One region of the Kribbella sp. NPDC026596 genome, then DNA from elsewhere that is predicted to be linked to it. Evidence: riboswitches for the same ligand, from Rfam matches in the RefSeq annotation. Region 1 holds a riboswitch; the other holds the start of a gene.
The links. A riboswitch is a leader RNA that binds a small molecule or an ion and turns the genes downstream of it on or off. The one in region 1 is predicted to bind glycine.
Positions count from the first base shown of each region.

Region 1 (3,190 bases):
TCCTCGATCGGCGCGAACGGGTGCACATCGGAGAACTCCGGCCAGGTGACCGGCTCCATCTCGGTGGTCGCGTTCAGCTTCATCGTGCACGACCCGAGCGGGATCATCCCGCGGTCCAGCGCGTAGTCGTAGTCGGACAGCTTGCGCAGGTACCGCAGCATGGCGGTCTCGGACCGGTGCGTGTTGAACACCGGATGCGTCAGGTAGTCCGTCGTCCGCGGAACGGCCACCGCGGGCGCGTCGAGCGAACCGTCGTACCGGACGCCGAAGGACTGGCAGACCCGGGTCAGCGCGGCGACATCGGTCTTCTCGTCACAGGAGATGCCGACGTGGTCCGCGTCGACCTGCCGGAGCCAGATGCCGTTCTGCCGGGCGGCGTCGACGACGTCCGCGGCCTGGCCGGGGACCCGGGCGAGCACGGTGTCGAAGAAGTCGGCGTGCACAACCTCGACGCCACCCGCGCGCAGTGACGCGGCCAGCTTGCCGGCGTACCCGTGGACCCGCTCGGCGATCGCCTGCAGCCCGTCGGGTCCGTGGTAGACGGCGTACATCGACGCGACCACGGCCAGCAGGACCTGCGCCGTACAGATGTTGGAGGTCGCCTTCTCGCGACGGATGTGCTGCTCGCGGGTCTGCAGCGCCAGCCGGTACGCCGGTGCGCCGTCGGCGTCGACCGAGACACCGACGAGGCGACCCGGCAACGACCGCTCCAGACCGGTCCGGACGGACATGAAGCCGGCGTGCGGACCGCCGTAGAACAGCGGTACGCCGAAGCGCTGCGAGGACCCGATCACGATGTCGGCGCCGGCCTCACCCGGGGCCTCGAGCACCGTCAGCGCGAGCAGGTCGGAGGCGACCGCGACCAGGGTGTCGCGCTCGTGCGCGGCGGCGATCAGCGGCTTGAGGTCACGGACGACGCCACCGGAGCCCGGGTACTGCACCAGGAAGCCGAAGAAGTCACCCTCGGGCAGACCGTCGGTCGTGTCGGCGACGACGACCTCGATCCCGAGCGCCTCGGCGCGGGTCTGAACCACGGCGATGGTCTGGGCGAAGCAGTCGGCGTCGACCAGGAAGCGGTCGGACTTGCTCTTCTTGTTCGACCGGTGCGCCAGCGTCATCGCCTCGGCCGCCGCGGTGCCCTCGTCCAGCAGCGACGCGTTGGCGGTCGGCAGGCCGGTCAGGTCGGAGACGGCGGTCTGGAAGTTCAGCAGCGCCTCGAGCCGACCCTGGGAGATCTCCGGCTGGTACGGCGTGTACGCGGTGTACCAGGCTGGGTTCTCGACCAGACGCCGGACGATGACCGAAGGTGTGAAGGTGCCGTAGTACCCCTGGCCGATCATCGAGGTGGCCACGGTGTTGCGAGCGGCCAGCTGGCGCAGCTCGGTGAGAGCGTCGACCTCGGAGGCCGGTTCGGGTAGCCGGAGCGCCTCGGCTGACCGGATGGACGCCGGCACCGCGGCACCCACCAGCGCGTCGACGTCGTCGTACCCGAGAAGCTGGACCATCCGGGCGATCTCGTCCGGGCGGGGTCCGATGTGCCGGTCGGCGAAGGTCGCCGAGAGCTGGGGTGAGTTGTTCATCTAGAGGCTCCGTTGCTGACAGTGCTTCCGGTCGCCTCCCCCTCTGTCACGCCCAGCTCACGCGGGGGCGCTCCAGAGTCGCCTGTGGCACTCGGTCCATGGGCCTGAGAGGTTCCGGGGAGGAATTGCCCCTTCGGCGCCCGGATGAACGGGTCTCTCCCGAGTGCTGTGTACGGCTGCCCCGAGGCTACCAGGAATCCCCGAACAGCCCTGACAGCGGAGTCGACTGGTCAGCCGGTCATGCGGGCGCGGCGGCGGGCGGCGAGTTCGTCGTTGCCGTGGCCGTCGCCGTCCTCGTGGCCGTCGGCACGCTCGGTCGGCAGCTCCGACAGCGAACCCTCGACCTCGCGCCAGACACCACCGAGGGCGATCCCGAACACGCCCTGGCCGCCGGCCAGCAGATCGATCACCTCGTCCGGCGAGGTGCACATGTAGACCGAGGCACCGTCGCTCATCAGCGTGATCTGGGTCAGGTCGTCGATGCCCCGCTTGCTCAGGTGGGCGATCGCGGTCCGGATCTGCTGCAGCGAGATGCCGGCGTCGAGCAGCCGCTTGATCACCTTGAGCAACAGGACGTCACGGAAACCGTACAACCGCTGCGTGCCGGAGCCGGTCGCCGGGCGCACGGACGGGGAGACCAGGCCCGTACGGGCCCAGTAGTCGAGCTGACGGTAGGTGATCCCGGCCGCCGCGCACGCCGTCGGACCACGGAACCCGACGTCCTCCGGCATCGGCCGCAGGTCGTCGTCGAAGAGCAGACCCTGAACGCCGGCGGCGGCGGCCGCCTCGGCGCGTGCTTCGGACGTCGACTGCGCCGTCAGATCCGTGTCGCCGGTGCGTGTCACGCCTGAGCCTCCCTGGGTACCGACTGGAACGGGTCACATCCGTGGAGTGACAACACCCCACGACTCCTTCAAGGTAAGCCGCCGACCTGGGAGGGTCAACGACAACCGCGTCGAGCGGAGAGCGTGTCGCGACCGCCGCCCGAATCGTTACCTATCTGGTCTTGTACCACGCCGGTCGGCTGAGCGTTCCCGCCCCGCCTCCCGGGACGTCAGCTCTTGTCGAAATCCTCCGGAGTCACCTGGTCGAGGAACTCGCGGAAGCGCTCGACCTCCTCTTCCTCCTCCACCTCGTCGGCGCCGGTGTCCTCACTGTCCGGAACCGGGATGCCGGCCTCGGCCAGGATCTCCTCGGTGCAGAACACCGGTGTCCCGGTGCGCAGCGCCAGGGCGATCGAGTCCGACGGCCGCGCGGAGATCTCGGTCTTGTCGTCGAAGACCAGGATCGCTTCGAACACGCCGTCGGTCAGGTTCACGATCCGGACCTGACTGAGCGTGTGCCCGAGCACGCGGATCGTCTCGGCGAACAGGTCGTGGGTCAGCGGCCGGGGTGGCTCCATGCCCTGCTGGGCGAACGCGATCGCACTCGCCTCGGCCGCGCCGATCCAGATCGGCAGGTAACGCTCTCCGCCGACCTCCCGGAGCAGCACGATCGGCTGACTCGAGGGCATCTCTACCCGGACTCCGACCACGTCGACTTCGCGCACACCTTCAGCCTACTCCGAGGTGTTCGTCCTGGTAGGCCCTCGGGGTGGCTAGCGGGGCAGC
Region 1 covers NZ_JBEZYF010000088.1:22,235-25,424, reverse strand. Annotated here, with positions in the region: gene gcvP (aminomethyl-transferring glycine dehydrogenase) at 1-1,580, opposite strand, end outside; glycine riboswitch at 1,663-1,752, opposite strand; gene AB0E63_RS41430 (MerR family transcriptional regulator) at 1,811-2,311, opposite strand; gene AB0E63_RS41425 (bifunctional nuclease family protein) at 2,635-3,129, opposite strand; gene AB0E63_RS41420 (MerR family transcriptional regulator) at 3,178-3,190, opposite strand, start outside.

Region 2 (3,190 bases), on a different contig from region 1:
CGTCCCGTACGACGAGCCGTGGAACGAGATCTGCGACTCGCCGAGTGCCTTCCGGATGGCGTCCACGTCGCGTACCGACTGCCAGGTGTCGATGTGGTCGTAGAGCGGTCCGGTGTGCTCGCGGCAGTCGGCGGCCAGCGTGCGGTTGTAGCGGACGGTCGCGTCGAAGTCGGCCTGGCTCTTCATCAACGGCGACGGCTGCTGGGACAGCAGGGCCGCGGAGCACAGCACCGGGTTGCTGCGGGCGATCCCGCGCGGGTCGAAGCTGACGATGTCGAAGCGATCCTGCAGCGTCTGGCTGAACCGGCTGACGCCGGTCTTGATCCGGTCGACGCCGGAGTCACCGGGACCACCCGGGCCGGAGACCAGCACGCCGGCGCGCTCGCTCGGGGACTTCGCCGTACGGCGGGCGATCGCGAGGCCGAACGTCGGTCCGCCGGGGTCACGCCAGTCGACCGGTACCTGCAGGGTCGCGCACTGCGAGCCCTGCACCCTGGCCGGGTCGTCCTTGCCTTCGGGCTTGCAGTCCGACCACTGCACTCCCGCGGGCCTGGGTACGGCGGCCGACGCCGGAAGCGTCGCGAGGCCGGCCGCCGTCAGTCCCAGGACCACACCCCACGCGGTGGTCCTGAGAAGCTCTCTCGATCTCATCAAGGAAATCTCCTGTGTCTGTGGAAGCTCCCTCGATCCTCGGCAACCGTTTGCTCGGCCGCATCGGGGACGAGCCCCCGGCGGACCCCGGGTGCGGCTTGGGGGACTTGTTAGGGTCGGTCGCTGATGACTACCAAGCACGCGGTGTGGTTCCGGACGGTGGCGATCGCCGAGGCGATCTCGTGGACCGGATTGCTGATCGGAATGCTGTTCAAGTACGTGCTGTCCGACAACGAGATCGGGGTGAAGATCTTCGGCCCGATCCACGGCGGCATCTTCGTCGTCTACGTGGTCACGGTGCTGATCGTGCGCGGGCCGTTGCGGTGGTCGTGGCCGGTGACGCTGGCCGCGCTGGCGGCGAGTGTTCCCCCGCTGTTCACCTGGTTCTTCGAGATCTGGGCCGTGCGGACCGGCCGGATTGACGTTGCCGGTCGGAGCGCCGTACCGTCCACACCGTCAGTCAATTCAACAGCCGCATGAACCCGTGCGGGAGAGACCTGGGCGTGACCCAGGCGCCGTAGGAGCAACTCTCCCCAAGAATCTCTCAGGCACCTTCACCGCACGGGCGAGGCATCTCTGGAAGGCAACGGCCTGACAGAGCGGGGAGGACACCAAACGGTCAACGGCGACCGGAAGGAACCTCCACACGATGGCGATCAGCGTCTTCGATCTGTTCAGCATCGGGATCGGCCCTTCGAGCTCCCACACGGTGGGCCCGATGCGCGCCGCCCGCACGTTCGCACTCGGGCTGGCCGACGCCGGTCTGCTGGCCGCGACGACGACCGTCGAGGCGCAGCTCTTCGGTTCGCTCGGTGCGACCGGGCACGGCCACGGCAGTAACAAGGCGGTCCTGCTCGGGCTCGAGGGCGAGGATCCCGAGACCGTCGTCACGCACGCTGTGGACGCGCGGGTCGAGACGATCCGCGAGCTCGGCCGGCTGCGGTTGGCCGGTACGCACGAGATCGCGTTCGACGAGAACACTGACCTGACCATGCACCGGCACAAGGCGCTGCCCTACCACCCGAACGGGATGACGTTCGTGGCGCGCGGGTCCGATGGCCAGGTGCTGCGGGAACGCACGTACTACTCGGTTGGCGGCGGGTTCGTGGTCGACGAGAACGCGGCCGCGGGCGACCGGATCGTGCCGGACACGACCCCGCTGAAGTACCCGTTCACCACTGGTGCGGAGTTGCTCGACCGGTGCCGGGAGTCGCAGCTGTCGATCAGCGAGGTGATGCTCGCGAACGAGCTGGCCTGGCGGACCGAGGAAGAGATCCGGGCCGGACTGCTGCACATCTGGCAGGTCATGCAGGACTGTGTCCGCGAGGGTTGCGAGACCGAGGGCATCCTGCCGGGTGGCTTGAAGGTGCCGCGCCGGGCGCACGCGCTGTTCACCAAGCTCAGCCAGGATCCCTGGTCGATCGATCCGCTGAAGGTGATGGACTGGGTCAATCTGTTCGCCCTCGCGGTGAACGAGCAGAACGCGTCCGGTGGCCGGATCGTCACCGCACCGACGAACGGTGCCGCCGGCATCATTCCCGCCGTACTGCACTACTACCGCCGGTTCGTGCCCGGGGCCAGTGAGGACGGGGCGGTTCGGTTCCTGCTCACCGCCGGCGCGATCGGCGTGCTCTACAAGGAGAACGCGTCGATCTCCGGTGCCGAGGTCGGCTGCCAGGGCGAGGTCGGGTCGGCCTGTTCGATGGCCGCGGCCGCGTTGTGCGAGGTGCTCGGTGGTACGCCGCTCCAGGTCGAGAACGCGGCCGAGATCGGGATGGAACACAACCTCGGCCTGACCTGCGACCCGGTCGGCGGGCTGGTGCAGATCCCGTGCATCGAGCGGAACGCGATGGCGTCGGTGAAGGCGATCAACGCGGCCCGGATGGCGATGCACGGCGACGGCGTCCACGTGGTCACCCTCGACAAGGTGATCAAGACGATGCGCGAGACCGGCGCGGACATGAAGGTCAAGTACAAGGAGACTTCCCGCGGCGGCCTCGCCGTCAACGTCATCGAGTGCTGATCACCAGGGCACGGTTCCGTGCAGGCTCAGGTACTCCGCGGTCGGACCGTCCTGGTCGATGGTCGCGAGCCTGACGATGATGTCGGCACCCTCCTCGACGGTCTGGTAGCCGCTGCGGCCGTTGAAGTCGGTCGCGGTGTAGCCGGGGTCGACGGTGTTGATCCGCAGACCGGGCAGTTGACGCGCGTACTGGACCGTCAGCATGTTGAGGGCTGCCTTCGAGGCGCCGTACGCCGGAGCCGGCACCCAGACGGGTACGGCGGCCGACTGCGCCTCGGGGTCGACGGCGGTCGCGATCGAGCCGAGTCCGCTGGAGACGTTCACGATGACCGGGTTGTCGCTGCGCGCGAGCAACGGCAGGAACCGGCGGATCATCCGGACCGGGCCGTACACGTTGAGGTCGAAAACCTGGTGGAAGTCATCGGCCGTGAGGTCGCGGGCCTCCTTGCGCGGGCCGGGGATGCCGGCGTTGTTGATCAGTACGTCGAGGCCGCCGGCCTCTGACGCGAACTGCTC
Region 2 covers NZ_JBEZYF010000047.1:13,731-16,920, forward strand. Annotated here, with positions in the region: gene AB0E63_RS31090 (alpha/beta hydrolase) at 1-651, opposite strand, end outside; gene AB0E63_RS31095 (DUF3817 domain-containing protein) at 778-1,131, shown strand; glycine riboswitch at 1,129-1,221, shown strand; gene AB0E63_RS31100 (L-serine ammonia-lyase) at 1,301-2,674, shown strand; gene AB0E63_RS31105 (SDR family NAD(P)-dependent oxidoreductase) at 2,675-3,190, opposite strand, start outside.
Region 2: linked by a shared signal. The riboswitch ahead of AB0E63_RS31100 (L-serine ammonia-lyase) and the one ahead of gcvP (aminomethyl-transferring glycine dehydrogenase) in region 1 are both predicted to bind glycine.